Linked DNA regions of Thermogemmatispora onikobensis. The protein of the gene in region 1 interacts with the protein of each later gene in a pairwise test. Links are inferred from orthologs where the notes say so. Each region holds a gene or a part of one and is shown on either strand. Other genes may lie near its edges.

Region 1 (7,660 bases):
CTTGCAGATGCTTGCTCAGGTCAACCACTGCCGTATCGAAGACAATCATGCGCGTCGAAACGGCTCGCAGCGAGGCCAGCACAGCCCCAAAGATTGAGGCGTAGACGACCGAGGCCGCCATCGAACCACTCTGGTCGACGCAGAGCACGATATCGCGCAGGGCAGAACTGCGCTGCCGCCGTTGATGTCCAATCAAACGTTCGGGAATAAGGGTGCGCTGCTCACGCTGGTAGTGCTTGAGATTGGCCCGAATCGTGCGGTCCCAGTCGATCTCAGTGGGGCGCGGGCGCATGCTCCGGTTCATATGACGAAGGCTGCCGCGTACCGCCTGCTCCATACGGTGGGCTAAGCGGCGCTCCAGCTCCTCGACTAGCTTGCGCACAACGCTGCGCGCTGTCTCGCGCGTGCGCTCGGGTAGTGCGCTCTTGAGCGAAAGCAGAGTCGTGACGAGCTGCAAGTCGACCTCGATCGTTGTCAATACCTCCGGCTCTAGCAGCAATTGTCGTAGATTGAGGAATTTGATGGCGTCCTGTTGAAGGATGCGCACCGCTGGCGTGGGGAAGTAGGTGCGAATGTCCCCCAACCAGCGCGGGATATAGGGCTTTGATCCATCCAGACTGCCAGAACGCTCAGCGTCATAGAGCAGCTCCAGGGCCTGATCAATCTTCCTATCGTCGTCGCCAAAGCGGGACTGATCTTCTGTTGACCCACCGATCCCCAGCGCTGCGGCGGCCTGGGAACCGAGGATAAGGCGCCAGCGGCGCAGCCGCTCATATTCTTCAATCGGCATACAGAGTCACCTCTAGCAATTGGCTCAGGAGAGGTAGAACAAAGCTGGCTCGCCTTTCATCAAGCGCAGCGGCGCTGCTGCTGGTCTGCGGCGGACGAGGACGGTAGAGATAGCGAACCTTTTCCCCCATCGCGCGCCGCTCGGCACTGCTAAAGTCGCGAAAGGCGCGTCTCAGCAGGGGGAGCAGCAGCAGAAACTGCTCAGCGCTTAGCTCTTGGAGCCATCCATCGAGAGTCTGCCACAGCTCATCGATGGCCAGCAGGCGCTGGCCTCGGCCAGCGAGCAAGCCCTCCAGCCAGAGTGCTGCCTCTTCCGAAGGAACAGCGGGAGACAGTTGCTGATGGGCCAGCCTGGAGAGCCTGGCGGTCTCCAGGGCCTGGCGGTCCAAGAGGAGTCGGCAGAAGGAGCCACGCAAGAGGGGATGAACACCCTCTGTCTCGCTCAGGCGTCCTAGCAATGAGTACCAGGCTGTGTACATTTCCTCGTCGGCGAGGGTCTGGATACTGCTGTCCAGGCGCTGGACGCTGGCGAGCAGTTCGCGTGCGGCCTCCTCGTCGAGAGCCAGGCAGGCCCCTGGCAGGCCGATCAGAATACGAGCGAAAAAAGCCTCGGCGACAGTCTGCAGCTGCTGAGTATCGCTCCCACGTACATCGCCGTAGCGAGCAACACGGGCCAGTGCGGGTAGCGCATCCATCAGGTGGCGTACATCGCTGGCCAGAGCGGCGCGGGCGTGAATCTGATCCAGCAGGCGGGCAACGGCTGATGGCAACTCGGCCAGCAACGCTCGATCCAGCAGTTCCGTGAGCCTTGCCAGCTGCTGGCAGTGCTCTGCTTCCTTGATAGCAAAGCTTGTAGCGGCGCTCTCCAGCGTATTGCCCCAGACGTTGGCCTCAATCAGGAGGAGGACAAACTCATGCTGCCATTGCAGCTTCCAGCGCTCATGAAAGGTGCCGCGCTTGCTGGCTGCGACAGCCAGAGGTTCACCCCAGGGGATGCCGAGCAGGCGTAGCCGATGAAGCAGGCGGCTGCGGGCGCGGTCGTTCTCGTTGCGCAGATCCAGCTCAAGCTCCTTGACTTCAGGAGAAGGCTTCAGACGCAGATGTCGCTGCTGTTGCTCTAAATCGCGCTGCAGAGGAACTGCGGGCGTTTCCAGCGGGACTTTCCCCATGCGCGAGCCAGTGACCAGCCGCTCTTCGATCAGCCGCATAGGGGCCGTCTCTCCCCGGCAGAGCACGCTCTGAATGGCCTCTTGCAACTCTGCCAGGCCCGGAGCACTCACATCGCGCAACGCTGCCAGAGCCTCGGCCAGGCGTACGGCCTCGATCACACTGGCAGAAGAGACATCGAAGCCCTCCTGACGCAGCAGCTCGGCGGCGCGTATCATCCAGCGTATACCGGCCTGAGTCGGTGCCGACCAGAGAAGCTCATACCAGCCGGGGGCGGCGATGCCTGCGCCATAGCCACTGGCATAGGTCAGACGATCATTGCTCCAGGGAATCCAGGTCGCCACGACACTCACGGGTTTCAAGCTCTGCAGCAAGGCGCGATCGTCGGCTTCGGAGAAAGCATCGAGATCTTCAAGGGCGGGCAGATGCCAGGCGCCGCAGACGACAGCGATGCGTTGAAAGCCCTCTGAGCGGGCCTGGCGCAGCATTTGACGCATGTGAGCCTCGCGCTGGGCCTCCTCGCGATGGCGTGGCGTCCCTCCTCCGCGGACCACGCGCATCGCCTCGCGAATCCCTTCGAAAATCCCCTGGACATTCCGCCGCTGCTCAATTTGCTGCTCCCACCACAGTTCATGATCCTGATAGCCGGCTGCCAGCGAGAGCAGGCTTAGCGGGTCATCAGCAATCTCCTCAAGCGCCGCTGGCCCCTCCTCCTCGGAAGCAGAGCACGAGCAAGCTGCCTCGTGCTCTGCTTCCTCTTCTGGCTCTGTGCCGCCGAGGCGTAGCGCCAGTGGCAGATCGATGAAGCGCGTCGGAATACGCTGCTGGAGAGCATAGCGCAGCGCCTGCCACTCGGGCGAGAAGACCGCTAGCGGGTAGTAGCTGGCCTGACGTGGCTGGTCGGGACGATAGACGAGCAAGGCCACTGGTGGAGACATCTGCGGATTATTGAGCAGTGGCAGAATCTCTTGAGCATCAGCTGGGCCTTCGACGAGCAGCAGATCGGGAGCCAGCTCCTTCAGAGCCAGGCATAAACTGCGCGCACAGCCAGGACCATGATGGCGGATGCCGAAGAAATGGAAGCACACAGCTCACACCACCTCCCGGCAAGCGCGGTAGAGGTCCTGCCAATTGCTGCGCTCCCTCATCACCGTCTGCAGATACTCCAGCCAAACGATGCGGTCCTGTACGGGGTCCTTCACGATGGCTCCCGTCAGACCAGCAGCCAGATCGCCAGCTCTGAGCGTTCCATCGCCGTAATAGGCGGCCAGGGCCAGGCCACTGTTAATTACCGAGATCGCCTCCGCCGTTGAGAGCGTCCCACTGGGAACCTTCAGCTTGAGGCTGCCATCGAGGGTTTTGCCCTCGCGCAGCTCGCGGAAGATCGTCACCACGCGCCGGATCTCCTCCAGGGCGGGCTTCTCGGCAGGCAGCTCCAGGACCCGACCCAAATCTGCCACGCGCCGCTCAACGATACGTACCTCCTCTTCCATGTCCTGGGGCAACGGAAGCACTACCGTATTGAAGCGGCGCATCAGAGCGCTAGACAGGTCGTTGACGCCCTTGTCGCGGTTATTGGCCGTTGCGATAACATTGAAGCCCTTGCGCGCCTGTACCTCCATATTCAGCTCAGGGATAGGCAGCGTCTTCTCCGAAAGCAGTGTGATCAGCGTATCCTGCACCTCGCTGGCAATGCGTGTCAGCTCCTCGATGCGCGCCAGTTTTCCTGTCTGCATGGCTGTCATCAGCGGGCTGGCCACCAGGGCCGCCGGTGATGGTCCCTCGACAAGCAGGCGTGCATAGTTCCAACCATAGCGTAGCGCGCTCTCGTCCGTGCCCGCTGTCCCCTGAATGAGAAGGGTTGAGTCACCGGAGATCGCTGCTGCCAGATGCTCGCTGACCCAAGACTTGGCCGTACCAGGCAGGCCATAGAGCAGCAAGGCACGGTCGGTCGCCAGGGTGCTGATGGCAATCTCGATCAGACGGGCGTTACCGATATATTTGGGCGAAACCTGGAAGCCGTTCGGCAGACGTCCGCCAAGCAGGTAGGTGCGCACAGCCCAGGGTGAGAGGCGCCAATTGGGCGGTCGCTGCTGCCGATCAACCCTGGCCAGCTCCTCCAGCTCCTCGGCAAACTGCTGCTCGGCATGCTGGCGCAGAACGTTGTTACCGCCCTGCCCTTCGGCATGGGTCGAAGGCTGCTCTTGCCGCTCTTGCCGCCAATCGGTTGAGACGGCAGGCTCTGCTGCTTTCTGCAGGCTTTGCGGCTTGGGATCTTTTTTCATTGGTTCTCCAACTCCCTGAGTAATTTGTAATGGAAATCTATTGTTTCTATGAAGGTAATGATCAAACGGTTGATCTCATTCTTAATGAAGTGTACATTGTTCTTTTCTGCTTTTCCTTCAGCTAGCTGAAGAGGCTGAACCAGTTGCAGAGCAAGTTTAAGGCAGCTTGCAGGTAAGGCACGTGCAGCGATCTTGAGAGCTGGCTCCCATTGTTGTTGCCATTTCATAGCTACGCGGGCTGCCTGCTGGATTTCTGATGCGGTAGAACCTGTGTCCAGGCATGGATGGCTCACCAGCTCTTGCAGCCGTTTTTGCGTATGCTCAAGAAAGCTCGATCCAAAAGAGGTGCTCCACGGTCTAGGTAGCCTGGCCAGTAGTGCTGGCCAGCGTTCATGCCAGGGGTGTTGAGAAGAGGCCAGGGCCTGGAGCAGAAACTGCTCTGCCTCCTCTTGTTCTAAGCAGGAGATCAGATCTTCGGCTCCCGAGAGAGGCTCCTGCGTATCGGCATCGACCCATGAGAGCAAGGCGCGTGCCCAGGAGGGGGTGCGATGAAACCGGGTTGCCTCTACCAGGCCAGCCAGCACCTCAGTGCGCCAGGTGCTCTCAAGCGAGCGCACGATGCTCGCTGGGGAGAGCTGCAGCAGCTCTTCCCAATAGCCAGGGGGGACCAGGCTGATCAATTCTCGCAGCCAGGCGGTGCGCTGTTCCTGTACCACAGATAAACGCTTCTGTTCGATGCCAAAGCGCTGCCATCTGGGCGGATAGGTTTCTGGCAAAACGGCCCGTACGTAGCCTTCCTCTGGTTGCTGTACTCTCTGAAGCAAGCCATGAGCCAGCAAGGGCAGCTCGCGACGGCAGGCTGAGGAAGGCAAGCGCAAGAGCAGGCTGACGGCCAGGCGGCGCTCATAGTAACTGCGCTGATTACGGACCTTCTCCAGGAAAACCTCATCGTCTTGCTCAAGGCCAATCTCAAATGTCTCCAGCAGAGCTAGTCGCCGCTCTCGCTGCTCCTGTGGCCAGACTTCTTCCAGCAATTGACGGGCCAGAGGGCGATTGTAGACTCGTAGTTGGCGCAAAAGAGCCAGGCGCTCTGAGGCGCTGCCCTCATACCAGAGGCTGTTTAGCTCCTGCTCACTCAACTCGGTCACAGGCAAGCTGCTGAGCAGGCAGCGCCAGGAAGGGTTCAGGCGGATCAGCCAGCGCCCGCGCTCCCCTATCACCTGTGCTAAGACTGGCCACGAGGCAGCCGCGGACAGGCTGGATAGGGCTGCAAATACGGTCGGCAGCAGGGCGAAGGGCAGGCGACGCCCGTGACGGGCCAGGAGCTCCAGGGCCAGAAGCAGCAGCTCGCTGTGAGATTGCTGGAGGACGCCCTTGATCAGCGCGGCAGCCTGGGGTGAGCAAGGGGGCAGCTTCTCTGCTGGCGCAGGGATGACTGTCACTCCCAACGGGAACGGAGAGGTTCCGGCCAGGGCATAGACCGCTTCCGCGCCGGCCAGCAAGAGTAACTTACGCTCCAGGGGCATGGCCGCCGGGAGCTCGTCAAGCAGCCGCTCGAAAGGTGCTGAAGCAAGAGCGGGCGGTGGCGGCTCCTGACGTGTGCCGATCAAGGCGCAATGAACCAGGGATTCGATGCGATTCATACGACTCATTATGTGATTCACCTCTGTCAGACAGGCTGCTCTGGCTACTTCTGCGGGGGCGGTAGCAAGCAAAAGCCTTCGGTAGCACTGAGCACCGCCAGAGGAACTAGCTCTTCTCCGTTCCACTCGCCGATGAAAGTCACCGGGTGGCCGCCCGAGAGCGCCAGTAATTGCCAGTGTGGGCCGTGGCTCAGCGGCAGGGCCTGCCCGTGGCGATCGCGGAGATACCAGTGCTGGCCATGATCAAGGCAAACGGGGAGGGCCTCCTGAAGGATGCACAAGAAGTGTTCAAGCCAGGGTTGACGTGCCAGCGCCCTTGCCACCATCTCCAGAAACCCAGCAAAATCGGCAGCCCCTTGTAAACTGCTGAGCAAAGGTGTAGCGGGATTAAGGTGCTCTAACAGCCGGGCCCGTTGTGGGTAGGCGCCGGGCCAAAAGAGCAGTTCCGCCTCCTGTTCGCAGCCAAGAGGGTAGTGCTCAGGGAAGACCGGCTGTTTGCCAGAGGCAAATTGCAGAAGCAAAGCCTGGCGTCCTGTCTCTTGCCCAAACACCCAGGTACGCTGCTGCCAGAGCTGATCTCGCTGTTCCAAACGCTGACCGAGAAAGAGCCAGCGATCTCGTACTCGCTCGCCGCGGGTGAGCAACTCCTCTGTGGACAGGGAAAGGCCCAGGGCCTGACGCACATCCTCCTGCAGCCCGGAATCCAGGCGCTCCAGATGACGGAATGCCTCGCTCAAGAGGGCAAGCCGTCCGAGCTGGCACAGCAAGGCTGCTGGCCAGTCGGGGCGACTGTACGGCACGGTCGTCAATGTCCGCAGGCGGGAGGCCAGGCCCGGGATCTGAGCGTCATCCAAGGCGGCGGCCTCCTGTTCCCACTGACGGAGCATCTCACCCTGGACATCGGCCAGACCAGTACGCAGCAGGTCAGCAAGCCAGAGGTCAAAGCGCTCCAGGCCCTGGAGCATCCGTTGCTGACGCTGCTGGACCCGCCGTTGACGGCCTGATTGCTTTGCGGTGGCCATAGCCGGCGTGGCCCCTTGATCCTCCGAGGCCGATTGTGGCTGATCCCCTGGCTGTCTACCTGCCAGACGGCGTTTGAGCCAGGCTTCTACCCACTCTGGAGGGCTGGAGACTGGCAGGCTGTTGTCCCTGGATGCTGCCAGGTAGAGCAGCCCAATGCTGTGCTTACAGGGAATCTTGCGGCTGGGGCAGCTACAGAACGTCTTCAGCGAACGCCTATCCACACAGACGCGGTAGAGGGCGCTGCCCTGGCATTCTCCCCACAGGGCTTGCTCGTCCTGACCCAGAGACTGCCAGTGCCTCTGGTTGGCAAGTTTCTGTCCAGCCTTCATGACCTGCTCGTCGGGAGCAAGGGCTGCGAGAGTTTCCTGTGTTAATACCATCTCCACTGTCTTGCTTCTCTCTCCTTTGTCCTCCTGCGGAGGATGCGATGGGAGTCGTGCTCTGTAGAAGGGTTCTTTTCGTTCTGTGCCAAATTGGAAACAGCTTGATGGCCGAGCTATGTTGCAAGCTCAGCCTGACACTCTGACCGGCTGCGCGTCGTGCCTCTTCTTAGAAGAAGAAGAGAGCCAGCCAGTGAAGTGATCGAACTCAGCTGGGCCTGTCCCTAAACTTGGCAGGCAGGAGGAGGATTGGCAATGCAAGAGCGACTGAAGATCCATCACGTTCCCGTCAAAGTCTACCGGAGCGATGAACGTCTGGTTGTGGCGGCTCCCATGCCGGGCATGGAGCCGGAGGACATTCACATCGAGTTAC
Region 2 (7,576 bases), on another replicon or contig:
AAGCAGAAGACAAGCGAGCCAGTTGGCCAGGGTGCCAAAGAGGCTGTTGGGTTCGACGGAGATATCGAGCTCGAACAGGCTCTGTACTCAAAGCTGCTTCACCTCGGCACAGCGTCCTGGGCGAGGGAAGAGCTTACCTGGATTCAAGAGCTGCTCCGGATTCCATGCTTCGCGAACCTGCTGCATCACACGCAGATCGACGGCACTGAAAATCAGGGCCATCTCCTCCTGTTTTTCCACCCCTACGCCATGCTCGCCGGTGATTGACCCGCCGACCTCTGCACAAACCGCCAGGATCTCATGACCGGCCTGACGCACTCGTTCAACCTCGCCGGGCACCTGCGAATCAAAGAGAATCAGCGGATGGAGGTTACCATCTCCGGCATGGAAGACATTCCCTACGCGCAAGCCATAGCGTGTGCAAATCTCACTCACGCGGCGCAGCACATAGGGCAGCTTCGTGCGCGGTACGACCCCATCCTGCACATAAAACTCTGGACTGATGCGACCAACAGCTCCGAAGGCATTCTTGCGCCCTGCCCACAACAGCTGCCGTTCTGTCTCATGAGCGGCAATGCGTACAGAGCGGGCATGATTGCGCTGGCAGATCGCGACGATGCGCTCTGTCTGGTCTTCTACCTCCTCGCGCAGGCCCTCAGCCTCCAACAGCAGCACGGCGGCGGCATCCAGCGGATAGCCAGCGTGCATATCTGCCTCCACAGCCTGCAGAATCATCTGATCCATCATCTCAATGGCGGCGGGGATCATCCCGCTGGCAATAATTTCAGAGACTGTATTTGAGGCATCGTCAATACTATTGAAGACTGCCAGCATTGTTTTCACCTGCTCTGGCAGGTGGACGATGCGTGTAATGATCCTTGTCACCACGCACAGAGTGCCCTCAGAGCCCGTAATCAGGCCCGTCAGATCGTAGCCTGGCTGATCCGGGGTCCAGCCACCGACCTCCACCACCTCGCCATCGGCGGTCACAACTTCAAGGCCCAGAACGTGATTAGTGGTTACCCCATAGAGCAGCGTATGCGGCCCGCCGGCGTTCTCTCCCACATTGCCGCCGATCGTACACGAGCGCTGACTGCTCGGATCGGGCACATAGTAAAAACCGCGCGGATTCAGCGCATTGCTCAAGTGGAGGTTGACCAGGCCCGGCTGTACCACAGCGCGCATGTTCTCATAGTCAAGCTCCAGAATGCGATTCATCCGGGCGAAGGCGATCACAATGCCTCCATAGATGGGAATTGCCCCGCCACTCAGACCTGTGCCGGCGCCGCGTGGTACCACCGGAACGCGATGGCGCGCAGCGATCTTGACAATGCCTGCGACCTCTTCGGTTGATGAAGGGAGCACGACGATATCTGGCCGGCTCCGATCGATCGAGGCATCATACTCGTACAGCATCAAATCGTAAGGATCGTGGAGTACATAGCGCTCGCCCAGTAAAGCGCTTAGTTCGCGCACCAATTGAGCCTTACGCTCCTCTGAGAGGCGCTCGAAGGGAGGGGCTGCCGAATCCTGGGCGGTAGTAGTCGCTGGCAACTCTCTAATGCTCATAAGCCAGGCCCTTCTTCCAGAGGCGCAGCTGCGCAGCTGCGCCTTTGCTTCTGTGTCTCGCTCAAGCTCCGTGCTTGCTCTAGCCTGCGAGGAGGCTGCGGGAAGGATGAGGAGCACCTGCTTCCTCATCCTTCCAAGAGAATGATATCACCTTGGTGGGCAATCTGGAAGAGAAGCTGAGTGGGGACACTGGCCCGCCCTCCCTGTCAGCGGCGGCAGGTGGCTGCTGCTGGCCGGCCACGGGCGGTGGAGCCGGCTTATCCTCCCGTGCGAGGAGGAGAGCGAAAGAGGCGCCAGCACCAGAAGCAACTCGCGGCAAGAGCCAGCACCAGGCCCGCCACTACCGCCAGGTGCACGAAGCCTGCTCCACTGCTTGACTCTGCCTCCTGTGGAGGCAGAGTAGACGAGGAAGAGGAAGAGGAAAGCGCAGGGCGGTTAGCATCGCTCAAGCCGGTAGCCGTGGCAGAGGATGAGGGCAGCCGCAACGTGTCCCAGGCTGGCTGCGTACCGGTAATGGCCGGTGTGGGAGTAGCCTGGCTCGAAGAGGCTGCTGTCTCTCCTCCTGGCCTGGTTCTTTGGGAAGCGCTTGAAGAGGCCGTTGGGCTGGCCGTTTTGGGAGTTGATGGTGGTGAGGACTGAAGCGATGGGGCATTACTGCTGCCGAGCGTGGGGGCGGTCGTTGAATGCCAGACAGGTGCGCCATCGCTAGTGCGAGCGAATGACTCATCGCTGTTCAATAGCGGGACATTCACCTCATCGATGAGGACCGAGCCGTTGAAGAGCAATCGGAGCGTAAAGGGAGCATTGGGAAAGAAGAACTGCGAATCTGGGAAAACTACCAGAAAGCCGTGAGCCGGCAAGGCTGAGGAGAGCGGCAAGAGAAACGGCGGGGTTTGAGGGCCAGTATCAAGCGCAGCATGAACTGCGTACAGATCAACCGGCTGGTCAAGAGGGTTATACAGCTCCACCCAGGCATCGCGATTCTGGGTCGTCATACTGGCTGTAGAGCAGTTCCAGGAGCTGGCGGGCCTGGTCAGGACCTCATTCAGCAGAATGGCGTGAGTACGAAGCGGTGGGGGAAGAGCGCCGGATACCACTGGGGGGAGAGGGGAGGCGCAACCATGAACGGTGGCAGCCTCACCTCCTTTCGCGCTCAAAGCAGACAAAAAAAGAAAAAAAGCCAAGGTAAGTAAGACTACCGTATACCGCACATGTGCCTCCCTACTATCCTTCTTCGCTATCCTTCTTTGTTGTACTTATGGGTGGATATGGATCAGTCAACGTATTGAAGAAGACGACGATCGAACAACTGACCAGGGCTGGCCTCCAAAGCCATCTTTGCGGAGGCAATGAGCTAGCGAGCTAATGCTAGCTGGGAGAGCCTGGTAGGCTCGATCTCCTTCGTCAGCCGCGGTGCAGTGGCGCGAGCACTACGCTCTTGAAATCACTGATACAGGTACTCAAACGGGATAGTGCGTCGTCGGTGCAGCAGCTTACGCAGGGCTTCAACGCTGCTTTCGCCGAGTGTAAAAGCGATCACTGAGCCGATGATGAAGCCGCAGATGCCGCCGAAGGCCACCCCTTCGAGGAAGATGCGATTGCGCAGAAACGTCATCATTGACCACCTTTTCTAGAGTAGAGTCTGTTATTGCAGGTAGACTACCGTTTTCGCATCGCTCCACAGGCGTTCGAGCCGGTAGTACTCCCGCTCTCTTGGCCCGAAGATATGGACGATCAGGGCACCGAAATCCAAGAGGACCCAGCCGGTGGCGGCATTGCCCTCTTGATGGAGCAGGCTAGCGCCCTGTTTCTCCAGCTCCTCCTCCAGGGCGTCAGCGATCGCCTGGATCTGGCGCTCATTGCTTCCGCTACAAATGACAAAGTAGTCGGCGATACTGCTCAGGCCCTGAAGGTCGAGCAAGACGACATCTGACGCCTTTTTATCAGACGCCACGTCGACCGCCGTCCGTGCTAGCTTACCTGGGTTTAGAAGCACTTGTTCCACAGTGACTCTTACAGGACCTCCGTCTTGTCTGTAGCCAAGGGAGAGACAGACCCTCTCAGACTGATTCGAATGCATTGTGCGCTCTATTGTAACGGCATTATAACACGTTGGAGAGGAGTTGTTAAGGGTCTGGCCCTGAGAAAAAGAAAACTCAACCGATTGGGGGATAAGGGAGCCAGCCCGAAGATAACCGGGCTGGCTGGTGGACTGGTGAGCTACTGGTGGGTGGATGAAAGCCGCCAGCAACTCCCCGGAAGGGATCTCTGCAAGTTGCTGGCGGATGGGAACCACAAGGATGGGCCTATTCGATGCTCCTGAGCCACTCCTCGCGGGTGGTGTGGTGTTCGAGAGTGGTTTGCTCACGGATCTCCGCTCGTAGTTCTGCCAGGGTGCCCCAGCCCTCGGCCACTACATCATATTTGTGGATGGTCTCCTCGTTGCGTTGGCTGGCCCAGACAAAGGTCTCAGGAGGAAGATGCTCATAGCGCTCAACAACCGAGCGTAGCATCTCGCGCACAACATCCTCGACGAAGCGCGGATTAGCGTGGGCTTTGTTGACCACGTACAGCTCGTCAGGCCGTTTCAGTAGTGCATAGTTCTCCGAACTCATGGCGTTTTCTGCGATACTGATCAGCTCTTGGGCATCGATCAGGGCTTGAGTCCCGACCATGAGCATTGCTCGTCCGCGCTGATTGTGGGTAGCAAGCGGCGTGACATCGAGCATCTTCTCGATGGCCTCATCCGGGAAGCCCTCCTCACGCAGGCGCACGCGGGCGAGGGAATGCACCATATCCTGGGCGCAGGGGCAGGCAACCATGCCTTCGACCTCGACGCCTATCAGACGACGTGCCCCTTTGCGTGTGGCCACGGCCTGAGCCAGCAGACCATAGACCTCCTGGGTAGGGCGTCCCGAAATGGGGGTCCACTTCTGGAGTGGGTAAGTCGTTCGCAGGTGGGCCTCAGCCCGTAGCACCTGTTGTCGCTCGACAATGCGGCGAGCCAGGTGTTCGGCTAACAGTTCGACTCGTGGCCAGGTCGTCTGGCTGATCTCGTCCAGGACCTCCTCCAGAGCCTCACTGAAGCGCGACATATGCACGCCCGCCTTGACGGGACCAAGGTCGGCGTAGAGGTCAAAGGCAACTTGAAACCACTGGGCTCGCTCGTCTCCGCCAACCAGAATGGCCTTCTGGAGGCCAGTCACACCTACCCGTCCCAGGCGTACGTGTACTGCTGGCCTGCTATTCTGAATATCGTGCTCCAATGGAACACGCAGGCTTTCCGCCAGCTTTTTGACGCCTTCCTGAGGCACTGCATCCCGCAATGCACTGATGCTGTGCCCGCTAACTGGGTCAGTGAGCTCGGGGGCAATCTCCGCTAGCGGTACCAGCACAAAGGCGCGCTCTCTCATTCTTGGATGAGGAATAATCAGATGCTCTTCGTGCATCTGCAGATCATCGTAGAGAAGAATATCGATATCTATTGGTCGCGGTCCATTGCGCACGGTTGGACGGCGTCCCAGGGCGGTCTCGATGCTTTTGGCATAGGCCAGCAGCTGCTCAGCGGAGAGGGCGGTGCGCCCGGCACAGACCATATTAAAAAAGCGGGGCTGCTCAGCGTACCCCACCGGCTCTGTCTCGTAAACCGAGGAGACCCTGCTGATCTCCACTACCTCGCGCAGTCGTTGGAGTGCCGCAGCCAAATTCGCCCGTCGGTCTCCTAAATTCGAGCCGAGTGCCAGATAGACGGTATGTGTTTTGACTGGAGTTTTGCCATTCGACGAATACCCGGCTGAGGCAGTCAGGTCTAAGCTCATAAAAAAAGTGATCCTCCTGGAAGCCCCTTCCATTGTTGAACGGATAGCATCCTCATCGTATTGTAACACCGGGCGGAAGGTTTTCCTTCCACCCGGGCAAGCTGGCGACGCTTGGGGAACGGTACGCTGGCCTGAACCCGGCCAGGGAGGGCGTGCTGTGGAGCAGGAGCAGAACGTGAGTGAAGAGAGTGAGACTAGCTCTGATATGCGAAGACCCAGATGTCGCTAAAAACGGCTTCGCTACCGCTATTGCTGTCGCCTCCCACGAGTAGCCCGATTAGCCCTTCGCTGTAGGCCGAGTCAGAGTAACTGTTAATGACAAGCTGATTGTTGATGTAAAAGCGGAACGAGGAGCCGTGAGCCAGTATCATGAGCATATTAGGAACGTTATAGCCAGTCTGAATGGCGTTGGTGTGGGTCCAATCGATGAGCGTCAGCCAGGCCTGGGGATTCGTTCCCGTGGCGCGTACAAAGCGGTACTGCCCCTGGCTGTTGATTTCAAAGACATAAAAGCTAGGAGTAGTTGGGTCGAGACGGAAGACCAGGCCGCAGAAGTCGCCGCGTAGCAGGCGGGCCTGAACTTTGATGACGGCATCTGTCATATGCTCCTGGCTCGAAAAGCACCAGGCGGCCTCGTGTGGTCCCAATGTCTGCACATGGTAGCCCTGAGTCGAGAAGAAGCATTGGCTGCCGGAGCTGGCCCAACCGCCACCAGGGCTTCGCAAGTCATACTGATAGAGCAGGTTTCCTGCTCCGACCGAGGAGGAGATACCAGCGGTGGCCTGGGCCCGTGAGCGTGCCAGCTGGGTGGCCATCGAGTTGTTCTGGGCAATGGCGGTCTGCGTGGCCTGGATCTGTTGAGGGCTGAGTGTGCTGCTGCCAGGATTGATTCCTTTGCTGGAGGACGACGAACCCCGCCAAAGGCTAACCAGCGGCACAAGGAGCAAGGCTAATAGCAAGCAGGCAGCGATGAGAGAGAGCAGGCGAAAGCGACGGCTGGGCAAACGCCTGATGGTGGCGCTCGCTGCCAGCAAGGTGCTTTCGCTGGCAACCACCTCCTGGGGAGGGGGTGCGGCTGAAGCCCTCTCGCTCTCGCTTTCCTCGATCGGGCTAGCAAGCTCGGGCTGTTCTGGCAGGTCGGTGAGCGGAAAAAGCTGAGGGGTGGCTGGAGGGCGCACCATTTCCCGCTCTTCGTCGGGGACAATAAAGGTCTCTTGCTCAGCCAGGCGGGAAGGGCTGGGAGTGGCCTCGGCCTGGCTCTCTTCAGCGATCAAGGTGGAGTCATCGTTGCCTGACGTGGTTGTGGCAACGTTCTGATCTTTCAGTGTCAGTGGTCCGGGCCGGGATCGCGGACTGCGACCGCGCTCCTGCTGGAGGGCGCGCCAGTAAGCAGCGGCCAGCTCCTGGGCCTCCTGAAAGCGCTCGTTCGGGTCTTTGGCGAGGGCTTTGAAGATCACTTCTTCAACGGCGGGAGGAATCTCGCTATTGAATTCGCGTGGCGAGGGCGGTGGCGTTTGGATATGGCGCAAGAAAATCGCGACTGGCGACTCGGCGGTAAAAGGTACGCGCCCGGTGAGCATCTGGAAGAGCACGACCCCCAGTGAGTAGATATCGCTGCGATAGTCGCTGATACCGTTTGACTGCTCTGGGGCCATGTACTCCGGTGTGCCGACGATGGTGCCGTCGCTAGTCAGCGATTCGGCCCCCATGATGGCCTTGGCCAGGCCGAAGTCAGCCAGATAGGCATAGCCGTCGGGGCGCAGCAGAATATTCGACGGCTTGACGTCGCGATGGAGAACGCCGTGATCGTGGGCGTACTGCAGTGCTGAAGCGATCTGATCGAGAAAACTCGCAGCCTCTTCCAGAGTCAGACGCTTACGCCGGTGTAAATAGTCCCGTAGCGTTCCTCCCTCGACATAGGGCATCACCAGATAATACCAGGGACTCTGCTCCCCAAAGTCATAGAGCGGCAAAATGTGATCATGCGAGAGAGCGCCAACAGCCAGCGCCTCCCGCTCAAAACGGCGAATAAACGACTCATCTCGTCCGTAAAGGACTTTGATGGCGACCTGTCGTTTGACACGGCGGTCGTAAGCCACGTAGACTTCGGCCATGCCTCCTTGGGCGATGCGGCGGCGTAGCTCATAGCGCCCAAGCGTGAGTCCTTCGATCCCCTTCATCCTATGACT

Evidence for each region.
Region 2: the proteins of BGC09_RS15445 (region 1) and rsfS interact in binary tests that used the Escherichia coli proteins (3 or more experiments, as listed by UniProt). The link is inferred for Thermogemmatispora onikobensis from one-to-one orthologs.

Annotation. Positions count from the first base shown.
Region 1 is NZ_BDGT01000036.1:4,855-12,514, reverse strand. The notes cover bases 2,145-5,144. They hold BGC09_RS15445 (ATP-binding protein), read right to left. Parts: upstream 4,242-5,144; coding sequence 3,048-4,241; downstream 2,145-3,047. Other genes in these bases: BGC09_RS15440 (DUF5691 domain-containing protein), read right to left, coding at 4,238-5,144; BGC09_RS15450 (DUF5682 family protein), read right to left, coding at 2,145-3,044. Outside these bases: BGC09_RS15455 (VWA domain-containing protein), read right to left, coding at 1-790; more of BGC09_RS15450, read right to left, coding at 780-2,144; more of BGC09_RS15440, read right to left, coding at 5,145-5,893; BGC09_RS15435 (SWIM zinc finger family protein), read right to left, coding at 5,929-7,287; BGC09_RS15430 (Hsp20/alpha crystallin family protein), read left to right, coding at 7,543-7,660.
Region 2 is NZ_BDGT01000049.1:39,536-47,111, reverse strand. What follows is about bases 1,895-4,810. They hold rsfS (ribosome silencing factor), read right to left. Parts: upstream 3,575-4,810; coding sequence 3,215-3,574; downstream 1,895-3,214. Other genes in these bases: mptA (GTP cyclohydrolase MptA), read right to left, coding at 3,876-4,810; BGC09_RS22975 (hypothetical protein), read right to left, coding at 3,014-3,187; BGC09_RS17915 (lamin tail domain-containing protein), read right to left, coding at 1,895-2,564. Outside these bases: BGC09_RS17920 (FAD-linked oxidase C-terminal domain-containing protein), read right to left, coding at 88-1,569; more of BGC09_RS17915, read right to left, coding at 1,827-1,894; more of mptA, read right to left, coding at 4,811-5,387; BGC09_RS17900 (protein kinase domain-containing protein), read right to left, coding at 5,582-7,567. UniProt on the Escherichia coli protein: Functions as a ribosomal silencing factor. Interacts with ribosomal protein uL14 (rplN), blocking formation of intersubunit bridge B8.